One region of the Streptomyces sp. CB09001 genome, then DNA from elsewhere that is predicted to be linked to it. Evidence: riboswitches for the same ligand, from Rfam matches in the RefSeq annotation. Region 1 holds a riboswitch; the other holds the start of a gene.
What was found. A riboswitch is a leader RNA that binds a small molecule or an ion and turns the genes downstream of it on or off. The one in region 1 is predicted to bind glycine.
Positions count from the first base shown of each region.

Region 2: linked by a shared signal. The riboswitch ahead of gcvP (aminomethyl-transferring glycine dehydrogenase) and the one ahead of gcvT (glycine cleavage system aminomethyltransferase GcvT) in region 1 are both predicted to bind glycine.

Region 1 is NZ_CP026730.1:5,212,058-5,220,260, reverse strand. Features, by position in the region: gene C4J65_RS24460 (ABC transporter permease) at 1-276, opposite strand, end outside; gene C4J65_RS24455 (enhanced serine sensitivity protein SseB C-terminal domain-containing protein) at 592-1,389, opposite strand; gene C4J65_RS24450 (enhanced serine sensitivity protein SseB) at 1,584-2,351, opposite strand; gene C4J65_RS24445 (AAA family ATPase) at 2,434-3,102, opposite strand; glycine riboswitch at 3,280-3,373, shown strand; gene gcvT (glycine cleavage system aminomethyltransferase GcvT) at 3,529-4,647, shown strand; gene gcvH (glycine cleavage system protein GcvH) at 4,810-5,187, shown strand; gene glyA (serine hydroxymethyltransferase) at 5,202-6,464, shown strand; gene C4J65_RS24425 (L-serine ammonia-lyase) at 6,565-7,932, shown strand; gene C4J65_RS24420 (PLP-dependent aminotransferase family protein) at 8,074-8,203, shown strand, end outside.
Region 2 is NZ_CP026730.1:764,144-772,346, forward strand. Features, by position in the region: gene C4J65_RS03585 (LacI family DNA-binding transcriptional regulator) at 184-1,254, shown strand; gene C4J65_RS03590 (DUF1707 domain-containing protein) at 1,273-1,839, opposite strand; gene C4J65_RS03595 (TOBE domain-containing protein) at 2,019-2,438, shown strand; gene gcvP (aminomethyl-transferring glycine dehydrogenase) at 2,508-5,393, opposite strand; glycine riboswitch at 5,571-5,666, opposite strand; gene C4J65_RS03605 (PRC-barrel domain-containing protein) at 5,818-6,195, shown strand; gene C4J65_RS03610 (DNA polymerase IV) at 6,150-7,547, opposite strand; gene C4J65_RS03615 (MerR family transcriptional regulator) at 7,612-8,203, opposite strand, start outside.

The DNA.
Region 1 (8,203 bases):
CGGGGTACCGAACAGCGGGTCGATCATGTCCTCGTTGTACGCGTTGGGGTCCTGCCCGTAGAGGGAGGTGATCAAGGGCGCGAACACGGCGACCACGACGAGGACCAGCACGACGATGCCGCCCGCGAGGGCCAGCTTGTCCCGCTTCAGGCGCTCCCAGGCGATCCGGCCCAGGGAGCGCCCTTGTACCGACTTGGCCTCGGCGCCGGCGACCGCCGCTTCCTCTGCCGCACTCGGGGCCGCTTCCGCGGTCGGCTCGTGCAATGGTGCCGTCATCTGGCAGGGACCCCTCTCAACCGGCGGTAGCCGGCCCGCACTTGCCGCTGTAGCGGCGTGATCAGTCCGTCGTACAAAGAGGCGAGCATCCACCCCTTGTTGCGGGAGTCTTCAACGCTTTGGCGATCTGTAGCCAGACTTGACGGGGAATGGATGCGCAACCGTGATGCTGTTTGAGGTGTTCCGTTATCCGGACAGTGGGTAACGGGGGCCGGACACGGGCGAGTTGGGACATCCAGGACAAGATGGTGCTTTGCGTCGCCATCTACGCGCGAAGATCGCCTCTTCCGACGGGGAAGACGGACCCCGCCGCCGTCAGTACCGGCTACCGGCCGGAGGGTATCCGTACCCGCCCGCCGGTGCCTGGGCGGGGGCCGCCGCGTGGGCCTCACGGTCGTAGAACGGGCGCGCGTTGGCGCGCAGCCACAGGGCGACCGGGTCGTGGGCGTCGGTCATCGCCACCGTCGACACCGGCAGCCCGTCCGGTACCGCGCCGACGGACTGCTGCATCATCGCGCGCACCGCGTCGACGGCCGGCGGAGAGGTGTCGTACACGTCCAGGCCGATGGCGAGGTACGGCGCTCCCAGCGCCGGCTGCACCCAGGCACGGCGCAGCGCACGGACCGCCGGGGTGCGGTGGGCGTTCTGCGCGAGCAGGGCGTAGAACTGGGGGATCTCGATGGCCGGTTCGGACAGCCGCAGGGGCCCGGCGGGCTGGCGGTCCAGGCCGGAGGCGATGCGGCGCAGGTCGAGCCAGGGGATGCCGACGCCGCCGCCGGGGGCGTGCGGGTTGAGCCACAGGCCGTAGTGGTCCGGGTAGAGGGCGCGGGCGACCTCCAGGCCGTCGACCACTTCGTACGAACGGTTCCAGCCGCTGGCCGAGAGCTCCTGGGCGGAGGTCACGCAGGGCGCGTAGCCGTAGCCCTCGACGTCCATGTTCCCGTACTGGGCGTCCGGGGAGCCGGCCTGGCCGTGCCACAGCAGCATCCAGACCTGGCCGGAAGTGGGGGTGGCGAGGGCGCGCAGCAGGGCCTCGTAGGCGTCGTAGCGCCCGGGCGTCACCTGGCGCAGCATGTGCTCGACCTGTCCGGTCGTGGTGCCGCTGGCGCTCACGCGTATCGCCCCTTCGAGAAGTTCCCCCGGTGTGGGGACCAGCTTAAGGCTCCGCCGGGTGCGGGGGGCCTTCCAGCTCGGGGTGTGCTGCCGTCTTGCGGGTGCAGGTGCGTCGTGGCTTGTCGCGCCCACGCGGCGGAGCCGCACATGTCACAGCCCCGCGCCCCTTTCGGGGCGCTCACCCTGACCGGCGTCTACAAGTCCCGCTCGTAGAAGGGACGGACCCTTTCCCGCATCCAGTCGCAGACCGGGTCCTGGGCCGCTTCCAGGAGGACCAGGTTGACCTGCCATTTCAGGGGGGACTTGGCGAGGGCTCGGCCGAGGGCGTCCAGGGGGAGGGCGCGGGCGTCGTCCTCCCAGTGGGTCAGTTCGACGCCGACGAACAGGACCGGGTCGGCGGTCTCGACGGCGGCCAGGCAGCGGCGCGCGCTGCGTACGACGCCGGTGGCGGCGAACTCGGCGGAGGCCGCGGCCAGGAAGTCCACCGGGTCGTCCTGCCAGTCCGGCTCGAAGAGGCGGACCCGGCCGCCGGAGGAGGGCCCGTCCAGCGGGGTGCGCCCGGCCCGGCACAGCTCGGCCACGGCGGGCGGCGGCAGCGGGATGCCGACCACGCCCTCCGGGTTCACCGCGATGCCGACCTGCGGGGGCAGGCCGCGGGCGAACTCCGCGGCGGGGGCGACGGTGTACGCCATGTGCGCGCCCGCGACCTGGCGAAGCTGTTCCTCCGAGCTGAACACCGGCACGTAGGCCTGGCCGTCGATCTCCAGCGACGGCAGGTCGAGGGGGCCGCTGTGCGGGCCGCCGCCGTTCGGCAGGGGGATCCACAGGAAGCTGCGGCCGAGGACCTCCACGATCCGGCCGCCGGCCGACGGGATGCCGAGGGAGGCGGACAGCACCTCCTCCAGCTCGTTGCCTGGCCACCCGCCGTGCGGGTGGGGGTGCGTCTGTGCCGGGAAGTCCATCTGCCTACCTACCGCCTGCTGCCTGGTACCGCCGTTCGTGGCTGAAAGGCTAACCCGTTCGGCCCCGGAGCCCTACCGTGCGTCACCCCGTGAAGGCGATCCGCCGCAGGGTGTCGGCCGCCGCCCGGTCGAGGACGACCGCCGAGGAGCAGCCCGCGGGCAGGGCGCCTTCGGTCACCGCGCGCAGCAGGCGGGAGTTGGCCGTGCGGTGCCGCAGGAACGCGTACCGCGAGACGCCCCGGCCGCGCTCGCGCTGGCCTGCCAGGGCCTCGCCGGGAGCGACGTCGAGGAGCAGCAGGTGCAGCGTGCCGTCCCGGCGGCGGGCCTCGCGGGCCAGCCAGCCGCGCACCCAGGCCTGGGTGCCGCAGTCGTGCACGACGACGCCCTCGCCGGAGCGCAGCGCGCGGCGCAGTCCGGCGTAGTGGGCGAGGCGGACGAGGGGGCGGTAGAGCGTGTACGGCAGGAGGCGCGGCATGCGCCGGTCCCAGCGGTCGCGGGTGTCCTGGGAGTCGACGCGGCCACCGCGCACGGTGCGCCGCATCAGCGTGGACTTGCCGCTGCCGGGCAGGCCGGTGATCACCACCAGGTCCCGGGGTCCGAAGAGCAGGGCGTGCGGGCTGCGGCCGTCGCGGTCCCTCAGGTCGCGGACGACGGGTGCGGTCAGTGGGGCGCATGCCTCGGGGGCCGGGGCGGTCGGCTGCTTGGGCAGCGCGAGTCCCGAGGTCGTGGCGTACGCCGTGGGCCTGTTCACCGTGATCGTCCTCCCCTGGGGCGGTACACGAGTACCTCCCCGTCGAGTGTAAAGAGAAGGTAATGCGCGGGTCTCGCGTTTTCGTTCGCTTACTGCCACAAGCCGGTTACAGATCACGGTCTGCCACGGATCGCCCGGGCGTGCAATGATGGCGGCGCCAACTGCATACCGGCCGTTTGAATCCGCGCGGGAGAGTCCCCGGCCGCGCCGGGGCGCCGAAGGAGCAAGTCCCTCCCTTGAATCTCTCAGGCCCCGTTACCGCGCGGGCGAGGCACATCTGAAAAGCGGGCCGCCCCCGACGGCGGTCCCACCCAAGGTGCAAGCCCTGATCGCCGTACTCCGGTGGCCGTGGCGAACCTCTCAGGTTCCGATGACAGATGGGGAGGACCGACCTCGCCCCGTCCTGTCCTGGGAGACGACCGACCGATGAGCAGTACCGAACCGCGCCGTACCGCGCTGGATGCCACGCATCGCGCGCTGGGCGCGACGATGACCGACTTCGCCGGCTGGGACATGCCCCTGCGCTACGGCTCCGAGCGCGAGGAGCACGTCGCGGTGCGCACCCGCGCCGGTCTCTTCGACCTCTCGCACATGGGCGAGATCACCGTCACCGGCCCGCAGGCGGCCGAGCTGCTGAACTTCGCGCTGGTCGGCAACATCGGCACCGTGAAGCCGGGCCGGGCCCGCTACACCATGATCTGCCGCGAGGACGGCGGCATCCTGGACGACCTGATCGTCTACCGGCTCGGTGAGACCGAATACATGGTCGTTGCCAACGCCTCCAACGCCCAGGTCGTGCTGGACGCGCTGACCGGGCGGGCGGCCGGCTTCGACGCCGAGGTGCGCGACGACCGCGACGCCTACGCGCTGCTCGCCGTGCAGGGCCCCGAGTCCCCGGCCATCCTCGCGTCGCTCACCGACGCCGACCTGGACGGCCTGAAGTACTACGCCGGTCTGCCCGGCACGGTCGCCGGCGTCCCGGCGCTGATCGCGCGCACCGGCTACACCGGCGAGGACGGCTTCGAGCTGTTCGTGAAGCCGGAGCACGCGGTCGAGCTGTGGCAGGCGCTGACCAAGGCGGGCGAGGGCGCGGGACTGGTCCCGTGCGGTCTGTCCTGCCGGGACACGCTCCGCCTGGAGGCGGGCATGCCGCTGTACGGCAACGAGCTGTCGACCGCGCTGACCCCGTTCGACGCCGGTCTGGGCCGGGTGGTGAAGTTCGAGAAGGAGGGCGACTTCGTCGGGCGCGCCGCGCTGACCGAGGCCGCTTCCCGCGCGGAGCAGAACCCGCCCCGCGTCCTGGTCGGCCTGGTCGCCGAGGGCCGCCGGGTGCCGCGCTCCGGGTACCGGGTCGTCGCGGGCGGCGAGGTGATCGGCGAGGTCACCTCGGGCGCTCCGTCCCCGACGCTGGGCAAGCCGATCGCCATGGCGTACGTCGACGCGGCGCACGCGGCCCCGGGGACCGAGGGCGTCGGCGTGGACATCCGTGGCAGTCACGAGCCGTACGAGGTCGTGGCGCTGCCGTTCTACAAGCGCCAGAAGTAGACACTGGGCGGCACCGGCCCCCTGTGTCCCCGGCAGGGTCGGCCGCCCGTGTCCCCCGGCGGCGTCGGCCGCCCGTGTCCCCGGCGGCATCGGCCCCGTGCGACGTACCGCCCCACCACCCCCTTCACCAGCCACTTCCTCGCGTACAGGAGAATTCAGGCCATGAGCAACCCCCAGCAGCTGCGCTACAGCAAGGAGCACGAGTGGCTGTCGGGCGCCGAGGACGGCGTCTCGACGGTCGGCATCACGGAGCACGCGGCCAACGCGCTCGGTGACGTCGTCTTCGTGCAGCTTCCCGAGGTCGGCGACACGGTGACCGCGGGCGAGACCTGCGGCGAACTGGAGTCGACCAAGTCGGTCTCCGACCTGTACTCCCCCGTCTCCGGCGAGATCGCCGAGGTCAACGAGGACGTCGTCAACGACCCGTCGCTGGTGAACAGCGCCCCCTTCGAGGGCGGCTGGCTGTTCAAGGTGAAGGTCACGGACGAGCCCGCCGACCTGCTCTCCGCCGACGAGTACACCGCCTTCGCCGGCGCCTGAGGAGTCACGATCGCATGTCGCTTCTGAACACACCCCTGCACGAGCTGGACCCGGACGTCGCCGCGGCCGTCGACGCCGAGCTGGACCGCCAGCAGTCCACCCTCGAGATGATCGCCTCCGAGAACTTCGCCCCGGTCGCGGTCATGGAGGCCCAGGGCTCGGTCCTCACCAACAAGTACGCCGAGGGCTACCCCGGCCGCCGCTACTACGGCGGCTGCGAGCACGTCGACGTGATCGAGCAGATCGCCATCGACCGGGTCAAGGCGCTCTTCGGCGCCGAGCACGCCAACGTGCAGCCGCACTCGGGCGCCCAGGCCAACGCGGCCGCGATGTTCGCGCTGCTCAAGCCCGGCGACACGATCATGGGTCTGAACCTCGCCCACGGCGGGCACCTGACCCACGGCATGAAGATCAACTTCTCCGGCAAGCTCTACAACGTCGTCCCCTACCACGTCGGCGACGACGGCCAGGTCGACATGGCCGAGGTGGAGCGCCTGGCCAAGGAGACCAAGCCGAAGCTGATCGTGGCGGGCTGGTCCGCCTACCCGCGGCAGCTGGACTTCGCCGCGTTCCGCAAGGTCGCGGACGAGGTCGGCGCGTACCTGATGGTCGACATGGCGCACTTCGCCGGTCTGGTCGCGGCGGGCCTGCACCCGAACCCGGTGCCGCACGCCCACGTGGTCACCACCACCACCCACAAGACCCTGGGCGGCCCCCGCGGCGGTGTGATCCTCTCCACGGCCGAGCTGGCCAAGAAGATCAACTCCGCCGTCTTCCCCGGTCAGCAGGGTGGACCGCTGGAGCACGTGGTGGCCGCGAAGGCCGTCGCCTTCAAGGTCGCCGCGAGCGAGGACTTCAAGGAGCGCCAGGGCCGTACGCTGGAGGGTGCCCGCATCCTCGCCGAGCGCCTGGTGCGGGACGACGCGAAGGCGGCGGGCGTCTCCGTCCTGACCGGCGGCACGGACGTCCACCTGGTCCTGGTGGACCTGCGCGACTCCGAGCTGGACGGGCAGCAGGCCGAGGACCGTCTCCACGAGGTCGGCATCACGGTCAACCGCAACGCCGTCCCCAACGACCCGCGTCCGCCGATGGTGACCTCCGGTCTGCGCATCGGTACGCCGGCCCTGGCGACCCGCGGCTTCACCGCCGAGGACTTCGCCGAGGTCGCGGACGTGATCGCCGAGGCGCTGAAGCCGTCCTACGACGCGGAGGCCCTCAAGGCCCGGGTGAAGACCCTGGCCGACAAGCACCCGCTGTACCCGGGTCTGAACAAGTAGACACCGCACCCGAGGGGTGGGACGCCGCATCCGCCACAAGCGGCCGGGCGCCCCGCCCCTCGGCACCCCCTCCGCACCACCCCCGTTCTGAGGAGTCCCCGTGGCCATCTCGGTCTTCGACCTGTTCTCGATCGGCATCGGCCCGTCGAGCTCGCACACGGTCGGCCCGATGCGCGCGGCCCGCATGTTCGCCCGTCGCCTGCGCAACGAGGAGCTGCTGGACTCCGTCGCCTCGGTCCGCGCCGAGCTGTACGGCTCGCTCGGCGCCACCGGCCACGGCCACGGCACCCCCAAGGCGGTGCTGCTCGGCCTGGAGGGCGACTCGCCGCGCACGGTGGACGTGGAGACGGCGGACGCCCGTGTCGAGACGATCAGGACGTCCGGCCGCATCAGCCTCCTCGGCGAGCACGAGATCGCCTTCTCCTACGACGACGACATGGTCCTGCACCGCCGCAAGACCCTCCCGTACCACGCCAACGGCATGACCCTGTGGGCGTACGACGCCGAGGGCGCCGAGGTGCTGACCAAGACGTACTACTCGGTCGGCGGCGGCTTCGTCGTCGACGAGGACGCGGTCGGCGCGGACCGCATAGTCCTCGACGACACCGTCCTGAAGTACCCCTTCCGCACCGGCGACGAGCTGCTGCGCCTGACCCGCGAGACGGGCCTGTCCATCTCCGCCCTGATGCTGGAGAACGAGCGTGCCTGGCGCGACGAGGACGAGATCCGCGCGGGCCTGCTGGAGATCTGGCGGGTGATGCAGGCGTGCGTCGAGCGCGGCATGACCCGCGAGGGCATCCTGCCGGGCGGCCTGAAGGTCCGCCGCCGGGCCGCCAACACCGCGCGCAAGCTGCGCTCCGAGGGCGACCCGCAGGCCCTGGCCATGGAGTGGATCACGCTCTACGCGATGGCCGTGAACGAGGAGAACGCGGCCGGCGGCCGGGTCGTCACCGCCCCGACCAACGGCGCGGCCGGCATCATCCCCGCGGTCCTGCACTACTACGTGAACTTCGTGCCCGGCGCCGACGAGGACGGCGTGGTCCGCTTCCTCCTCGCCGCCGGCGCCATCGGCATGCTCTTCAAGGAGAACGCCTCCATCTCCGGCGCCGAGGTCGGCTGCCAGGGCGAGGTCGGCTCCGCCTGCTCGATGGCGGCCGGCGCCCTCGCCGAGGTCCTGGGCGGCTCCCCGGAACAGGTGGAGAACGCCGCCGAGATCGGCATGGAGCACAACCTCGGCCTCACCTGCGACCCGGTCGGCGGCCTCGTCCAGATCCCCTGCATCGAGCGCAACGGCATGGCCGCGGTCAAGGCCGTCACGGCGGCCCGGATGGCGATGCGCGGCGACGGCTCCCACAAGGTCTCCCTCGACAAGGTCATCAAGACCATGAAGGAGACCGGCGCCGACATGTCGGTCAAGTACAAGGAGACGGCGCGGGGCGGGCTCGCGGTGAACATCATCGAGTGCTAGGCGGATGGGCCCTGACCCGTGCGCACAGCAGGTCGACACCCTCCTTTCACGTGGCCGGATCAACTGCCCAGGCAGTTCGTGCGATCGGGGCGTCCGCGGAAAGGAGGGCTGGGACATGGCACCCGGGTAGCATGAGCCGCCATGCGGCAGGACCAAAAAAGTCTGGCTTGGAGCACCCTGCTGGAAGTCGACGGCCAGCCCGAGGGGCCCCTGCACCGCAAGCTATGCGGAGCACTCCGCTCCGCTGTAGTCGCCGGCCGTATCCTGCCCG
Region 2 (8,203 bases), 4.4 Mb from region 1:
GCCCGCAGCCACGGCTGCGCACCGGCCCCCACGCGTGTCCAGGGCCGCTCACTCCGCGTAGCCTGCCCGCCCGGACCTGGTGACTGCCCGGTTTCCGGGACCGGAACGCCTTCCCCCGAGCACCCGGTTTCCGGAAGACTCCGGGAAGTCCGGCGGTCGGCGCCGGCGGGAGGTGGGAGGGAAGTGGCAGCAGACGAGGCCCGGGCCGAAACGGCCTCCGGCCGCCGGGGCCGGGTCACGATCACGGACATCGCCCGCCGGGCGGGCGTCTCGGTCCCAACCGTGTCCCGGGTGGTGAACGGCCGCTCGGACGTGTCGCCCGGGACCAGGGCGCGGGTGGAGGAACTGCTGCGCCGGCACGGGTACCGCAAGCGCGCCACGGCGCCCGGCCGCCGGGCCGCCCTGATCGACCTGGTCTTCAACGACCTGGACAGCCCCTGGGCCATGGAGATCATCCGCGGGGTCGAGGAGGTGGCACACGCCGCCGGCGTCGGCACCGTGGTCTCCGCGATCCACGGACGTTCGGGCGACGCCCGTCAGTGGATGCGCAACCTGCGGGCCCGGGCCTCCGACGGCGTCGTGGTCGTCACCTCCGCCCTGGACCCCGTGCTCCACCAGGAGCTGCGAATCCTCGGCGTGCCCCTGGTGGTGGTCGACCCGGCAGGCGCCCCCGCCCTCGACGTGCCCACCGTCGGCGCCGCCAACCTGTCGGGCGGCCGGGCGGCCACCGAGCATCTGCTGGCGCTGGGACACCGCAGGATCGGGCTGATCGCCGGCCCGCCGCTGCTGCAGTGCTCGCGGGCCCGCCACGACGGCTACCGCGCCGCCCTGGAGGACGCCGGGGTCGCCGTGGACGAGTCCCTGGTCGTCCCCGGGGACTTCCGTCACGAGTCCGGCTTCGCGGCCTGTGCCACCCTGCTGGGCCTCGCCGAGCCGCCGACGGCCGTCTTCGCGGCCAGCGACCAGATGGCACTCGGCGCGATCGAGGCGGTGCGCCGCCGGGGGCTGCGGGTGCCGCAGGACATGAGTGTCGTCGGTTTCGACGACCTTCCGGAGGTCCGCTGGTCGGCCCCGCCCCTGACGACCGTGCGCCAGCCGCTCGCCGAGATGGGCCGGACGGCCGCGCGCACGGTGCTCCGCCGTACTCGCGGCGAACGGCCGGACCCGCCGCGGACCGAGCTGGGCACGGACCTGATCGTCCGCTCCAGCACGGCGCCACCACCCCCGCCCGCTTCGGCGACACCCTCCCGCTGAGGTCTCGCGCCGGTCGCGCTACGCCCGGCGCCCGAGCCGGCGGCGCGGCGAGCGCACCACGACCTGGCCCCAGCTGATCGCACCCGCGATCTCCACCCTCAGCTCCACCGGTGCCACGGTGTCGACGGTCCGCGGCGTCTTCACCTCGGCGTAGCTGGTCGCCAAGGAGTCGGTGTCCACCACGATGCCGGGGCGGGTCACGACCTTCAGCACCCCGGCCCGCATGTCGAGGTCGATGTGAAGGGTGTCGTGTGCGATCACGGCCCGGGCGAGGTCGAGAACCACCTCGCCCCAGGCCGACCGGATCTCCATCCGCCGTGGGACCACCCAGCCCTCGCCCCGCCGGGTGGACGCCCCCTCCTGCTCGATGCGCACGACGTCCTTGGCCGCGACGACCGGGCGGCCCTCGGCCGCCGTCGGCAGGTCGGCGGTGAGGGCGGCCAGCTCCCCCTGGGTGCGCGCGGTGAGCGCCGCGCCCACCCGCTCGTCCAGTTCCTCCGGGGTCAGCCGTCCGTCGCCGGCGGCGGCGCTCAGGAGGTCCACGGCCCGGTCCCGGTCCGTGTGCGAGGCCCGGAGTGCGGGCATCCCGCCGTCCGGTGAGGGCTGCACCGACATAGCTCGACCCCGATCTCCCCGGGGCGTCCCGCGAACGCCCCATCCACTGCGGCACACTAACGCTATATCGCGTTATACCCAACGGCCAACCCCGCGTCCACGGGTGCTTCCCCGCGGCGCGGCGCCCTTCACCGGGCTACGGTGCCCCCATGAGCCTGAGCATCCGCAATCAGCTCCCCGGCACCGTCACCGCCGTCACCCCGGGCGAGGCCATGGCGACGGTCGCCGTCCGCCTCTCCGGCGGCCAGGACCTCACCGCGGCGATCACCCGGGAGGCCGCCGAGGACCTCGCGCTCGCCCCCGGCACCGCCGTGCGGGCCCTGGTGAAGTCCACCGAGGTCGCTCTGGCCACCGGGCCCGTCGACGGGCTGTCCATCCGCAACCGGCTGCCGGGCACGGTCACCGCCGTGACCACCGGCGCCGCGATGGCCACGGTCGCGGTCGCCGTCGAGGGTGCCGAGCTGACCGCGGCCGTCACCCGGCAGGCCGCCGAAGACCTGAGGCTGTCCGTGGGCGTTCCCGTCGTCGCGCTGGTCAAGTCGACGGAGGTGTCGCTCGCCACGGCCTGAGACGCCGGGAGGCCCCGCCCGGACACCGCGAGCCCGGACGGGGCCTCTCTCTCGCTTGCGCGGCGGGACTCAGTCCTCGTACGCGTCCAGCGGCGGGCAGGAGCAGACCAGGTTCCGGTCGCCGTAGGCCTGGTCGATGCGGCGCACCGGCGGCCAGTACTTGTCGGCGGCGGACACACCGGCCGGGAAGACGGCCTCCTCGCGCGTGTACGCGTGGTCCCAGTCACCGCCGAGCGCGCCCGCGGTGTGCGGGGCGCCGCGCAGCGGGTTGTCGTCCGCCGGCCAGGCGCCCGAGCCGACCTTCTCGATCTCCGCGCGGATGGCGATCATCGCCTCGCAGAACCGGTCCAGCTCGGCCAGGTCCTCGGACTCGGTCGGCTCGATCATCAGCGTGCCGGCCACCGGGAAGGACATCGTCGGCGCGTGGAAGCCGTAGTCGATGAGCCGCTTGGCGACGTCGTCGACGCTGACGCCGGTGGCCTTGGTCAGCGGGCGCAGGTCGATGATGCACTCGTGCGCGACCAGCCCGCCGGGGCCGGTGTAGAGCACCGGAAAGTGCGGCTCCAGCCGCTTGGCGATGTAGTTGGCGGACAGCACGGCCACCTGCGTGGCGCGCTTGAGGCCCTCGCCGCCCATCAGGCGGACGTAGGACCAGGAGATCGGCAGGATGCCGGCCGAGCCCCACGGCGCCGCCGAGATGGGACCGACGCCGCTCTGCGGACCGGCCGCGGGCTGCAGCGGGTGGTTGGGCAGGTACGGCGCCAGGTGCGACCGTACGCCCACGGGGCCCACGCCGGGACCGCCGCCGCCGTGCGGGATGCAGAAGGTCTTGTGCAGGTTCAGGTGGGAGACGTCGCCGCCGAAGTGCCCGGGCTTGGCGAGGCCGACGAGGGCGTTCAGGTTGGCGCCGTCGACGTAGACCTGGCCGCCCGCGTCGTGCACCTGCGCGCAGATGTCGGCCACGTGCTCCTCGAACACGCCGTGCGTGGACGGGTAGGTGATCATCAGCACGGCCAGCTCGTCGCGGTGCTTCTCGATCTTGGCGCGCAGGTCCTCGACGTCGATCTCGCCGTCCTCGGCGGTCTTGACGACGACGACCTTCATGCCGGCCATCACGGCGCTGGCGGCGTTGGTGCCGTGCGCGGAGGACGGGATGAGGCAGACGGTGCGCTGTTCGTCGCCGTTGGCCCGGTGGTAGCCGCGTACGGCGAGCAGGCCGGCGAACTCGCCCTGCGACCCGGCGTTGGGCTGGAGCGAGACCTTGTCGTACCCGGTGACCTCGGCGAGCCGCTCCTCCAGCTCACGGATGAGGGTGAGGTAGCCCTGCGCCTGGTCGGCGGGCGCGAAGGGGTGCAGCGCGCCGAACTCGGGCCAGGTGACCGGCTCCATCTCGGTGGTCGCGTTGAGCTTCATGGTGCAGGAGCCCAGCGGGATCATGCCGCGGTCCAGCGCGTAGTCCCGGTCGGCGAGGCGGCGCAGGTAGCGCAGCATCGCGGTCTCGGAGCGGTGCTGGTGGAAGACGGGGTGGGTCAGGAAGTCGTCGGTGCGCAGCAGCGACTCGGGCAGTCCCTGTGCGGTCTCCGCGTCCAGCGACTCGATGTCGCCCTCGACGCCGAAGGCGTGCCACACGCCGCCGACCTGGGCGCGCGTGGTGGTCTCGTCGCAGGCGAACGACACGTGGTCGGCGTCGACGAGCCGCAGGTTGATGCCGTTCTCGCGAGCGGCGTGCACCACCTCGGCGGCCCGGCCGGGCACCCGCGCGGTGACGGTGTCGAAGTAGGAGCCGTGGACGATCTCGACGCCGCCCGCGGCGAGGCCGGCGGCGGTGATCGTGGCGTACCGGTGGGTGCGGCGGGCGATGGCCCGCAGGCCCTCGGGGCCGTGGTAGACGGCGTACATGCCGGCCATGACGGCGAGCAGCACCTGCGCGGTGCAGATGTTGCTGGTGGCCTTCTCGCGGCGGATGTGCTGCTCGCGGGTCTGCAGGGCCAGGCGGTAGGCCTTGTCGCCGTCGGCGTCGACGGAGACGCCGACCAGACGGCCGGGGAGGCTGCGGGCGAACTTCTCGTGCACGGCCATGTAGCCGGCGTGCGGTCCGCCGAAGCCCATCGGCACGCCGAAGCGCTGGGTGGTGCCCACCGCGATGTCCGCGCCCAGCTCGCCGGGCGAGGTGAGCAGGGTGAGGGCGAGCAGGTCGGCGGCGACGGTGACGAGCGCGCCGAGCTCGTGCGCGCGGTCGATCACCGGCTTGATGTCGCGGACGGCTCCGGAGGCACCCGGGTACTGGATCAGGACGCCGTTGATCTCCCGCTCGGCGACCTCGGCCGGGATGCCCTCGCTCAGGTCGGCGACGACGACCTCGACGCCGGTCGGCTCGGCGCGGGTCCGTATCACGGCGACGGTCTGCGGCAGGGCGTCCGCGTCGACCAGGAACAGGCCCTTCTTGTTCTTGCCCATGCGCCGGGACAGCGCCATCGCCTCGGCGGCCGCGGTGCCCTCGTCGAGCAGCGAGGCGCCGGAGGTGGGCAGGCCGGTCAGCTCGGCGACCATGGTCTGGAAGTTCAGGAGGGCCTCGAGCCGGCCCTGGGAGATCTCCGGCTGGTAGGGCGTGTACGCCGTGTACCAGGACGGGTTCTCCATGACGTTGCGCAGGATGACCGGCGGGGTGAAGGTGCCGTAGTAGCCGAGGCCGATCATGGAGTCGAGGACCTGGTTGCGGTCGGCCAGCGAGCGGAGCTCGGCCAGGACCTCGGCCTCGGAGCGCGCGCCCGGCAGGTCCAGCGCGTCGGCGTTCTTGATCACATCCGGCACCGCGGCGGCCGTCAGTTCGTCGAGCGAACCGTAACCGACCTGCGCGAGCATCTTGGCCCGGGCCTCGTGGTCGGGGCCGATGTGACGCTGCTCGAACGGCATGGCCTGTTCGAGTTCGGAGAGCGGAGTGCGGTGGGCGGTCATTGCGGAGGCCTCCTGGTCTGACGACCTTCGAGGGGCACCACGGCGCGGGTACCCGGACGGCCTCCCCCTCTGTCATCTCAACCTGAGAGCTTCACCGGGCGAGCCCTGGGGCTCTCCCGGCTTTCACCGTCGGTGAGAGCGGAAGCCGTCGACACCCGCCCTGCTTTCCAGAGTGACCTCGTCCGTGCGGTACGTGAGCCTGAGAGATTCCGGGGAGGATTTGCTCCTTCGGCGCCTCCGGTGGTGTCCGGAGGACTCTCCCGCGCGGGGTCAGCAGCCGTTTGCCAGCGTACCAGCGAGGTCGCCGCACGGACTTCGAGTGGCCGACCGGGCACTTGTGCTCTTTTGTAGTACTTACGGATGATTAGGCGGCTGGTGTCGTGACCCCAGTCCGGCCCAGTGGTGCGATCAAGTGGAGGGCCCCGTGCGTACTGACATCGATCCGCGGAACCTGATCGGCCGCAAGGCGTTCGACCGCGACGGCACCAGGATCGGCACCGTGGACGAGGTCTACCTCGACGATGCCACCGGCGTCCCCGAGTGGGCGGCGATACGAACGGGTCTCTTCAGCCGGGACGCCTTCGTCCCCCTGGAGCCCAGCGAGCTGGTCGACGGCACCCTGCGCGTGCCCTTCGACCGGGCGCTGATCAAGGAGGCGCCCGACTTCGGCGTCGGCCGCCACCTCTCGCCGGAGCAGGAACTCCAGCTCTACCACCACTACGGCCTGGACGTGGCGGCCGCTCCCCCTCCTCCCGATCACGACTTCGGCAAGCTGGCCGGCAAGGGCAACGACGACGGCTGACCGCTCTCGCCGCTCTCCGTCCCGGCGACCAGCGGCAGCGGGTCCGCCGGTGTCAGCTCCGGGTCGTCCACCGGGAAGGTCCGCACCCGCCCGACCGCGGAGTACGGCGTCTCGAAGCGCACGGTGACCCGCCCGAGACCACTGCCCTGCACCCAGCCGTGCCCCAGCTCCGCGTGCCGCACGTCGTGCCCCGACGGCCATCGCCGCTCGGCGGGCGAGGTGCTCTGCTCCTCGGCGGGCCCGGTCCCGGGTTCCTCGGCCGGTTCCTCCGCGCGGTCCCCCGCCGCCTGCGCGAACAGGTCCTCCTGCGTGTAGTCGGCGAGCCCGCTGACACCCACCCCGAGCAGCCGCACTCCGCCCGTGGTGTCCACCGAGTCCAGCAGTCTGGCGGCCGCCTCCCGCACCACCGCGGCATCGTCGGTGGGGCCGCGCAGGGTCTCGGAACGCGTGAGCGTGGAAAAGTCGTATCTGCGCACCTTGAGCACGATCGTCCGCCCGGAGAGGCCGGAGGCGCGCAGCCGCCGCACGCAGCGGTCCGCCAGCCGCCCCACCTCGACGCCGACCCGCACCCGGTCGTGGATGTCCACGTCGTAGGTGTCCTCCACGGACACCGACTTGGTCTCCCGCTCGGCCACCACCGGACGCTCGTCCCGCGCCAGCGCCATGGCGTACAGGGCGTGGCCGTGCGCCTTGCCCAGCAGCCGCACCAGCTCGTCCTCGCCCGCCTCGGCGATCTCGCCGACCGTGGTGATCCCCGCCCGCCGCAGATGGTCTCCCGTGGCCGGTCCCACCCCGGGCAGCGTCCGCACCGTCATCGGCTCCAGCATGGCCCGCTCCGTACCCGGCGGGATGAGCACCAGTCCGTCGGGCTTGGCCGCCTCCGAGGCGATCTTGGCCAGCATCTTGGAGGCGGCGAGGCCCACGGATCCGGTGAGGCCGGTGACGGTGCGGATGTCCGTGCGCAGCTTCGCTCCGGCCAGCTGCGCCGACTCCGCGTCCCGCGCCGCCCCGCCCGCGTCCAGGTCCACGAAGGCCTCGTCCAGGCTCAGCGGCTCCACCAGCGGCGACAGCTCCCGCAACAGCCGCATCACCTGCTCGCTGATCGACCGGTAGAGCTCGAAACGCGGCACGAGGTAGGCGGCGTGCGGCGCGAGCCTTCGGGCCTGGCCCATCGGCATCGCGGAGTGCACCCCGAACACCCGCGCCTCGTACGAGCAGGTGGCGACCACACCGCGCGGTCCGAGGCCGCCCACCACTACGGCCTTCCCGCGCAGGCTCGGCTTGGACGCCTGCTCCACCGAGGCGAAGAAGGCGTCCATGTCGAGATGCAGGATCGTGGGCGCGGTTCTCACATCTACGATGCTGCCCTACGCCACTGACAATGGCGTCGCCGGACGGCTCCGTGCGCCGCGGGGGTCAGACCGCCCGGTTGTTCCGCCGCCGGGCCAGCTCGTCGGCCGGATTGTGCCCGACCAGGGTCTCGCCCGTGTCGATCCGCTCACCGTGCAACTGGGACAGCGCGCTCTCCACGTCCCGCCACACCACGCCGACGGCGATCCCGAAGATGCCCTGCCCGCCCTGGAGCAGGGCGTGCACCTCCTCGGGCGACGTGCACTCGTAGACGGTGGCGCCGTCGCTCATCAGCGTCATCCGCTCCAGGTCGCGGAAGCCGCGCTCCCTGAGGTGCTGGACGGCGGTGCGGATGTTCTGCAGGGACACACCGGTGTCGAGGAAGCGCTTGACGATCTTCAGCACGACCACGTCGCGGAAGCTGTACAGCCGCTGCGTCCCGGATCCGTGCGCGGGCCGCACGCTGGGCTCGACCAGGCCCGTACGGGCCCAGTAGTCGAGTTGCCGGTAGGTGATGCCGGCGGCCGCGCAGGCCGTCGGCCCGCGGTAGCCGATCTGCTCGGACGCCATGGACGTCGCCCCTCCGCTGGTCGGCACGGCTGCCGGTCGCTGTGGACCGGGATCGGCCGCAACACCGTGCTGGGCGTGGCCCGCGCCT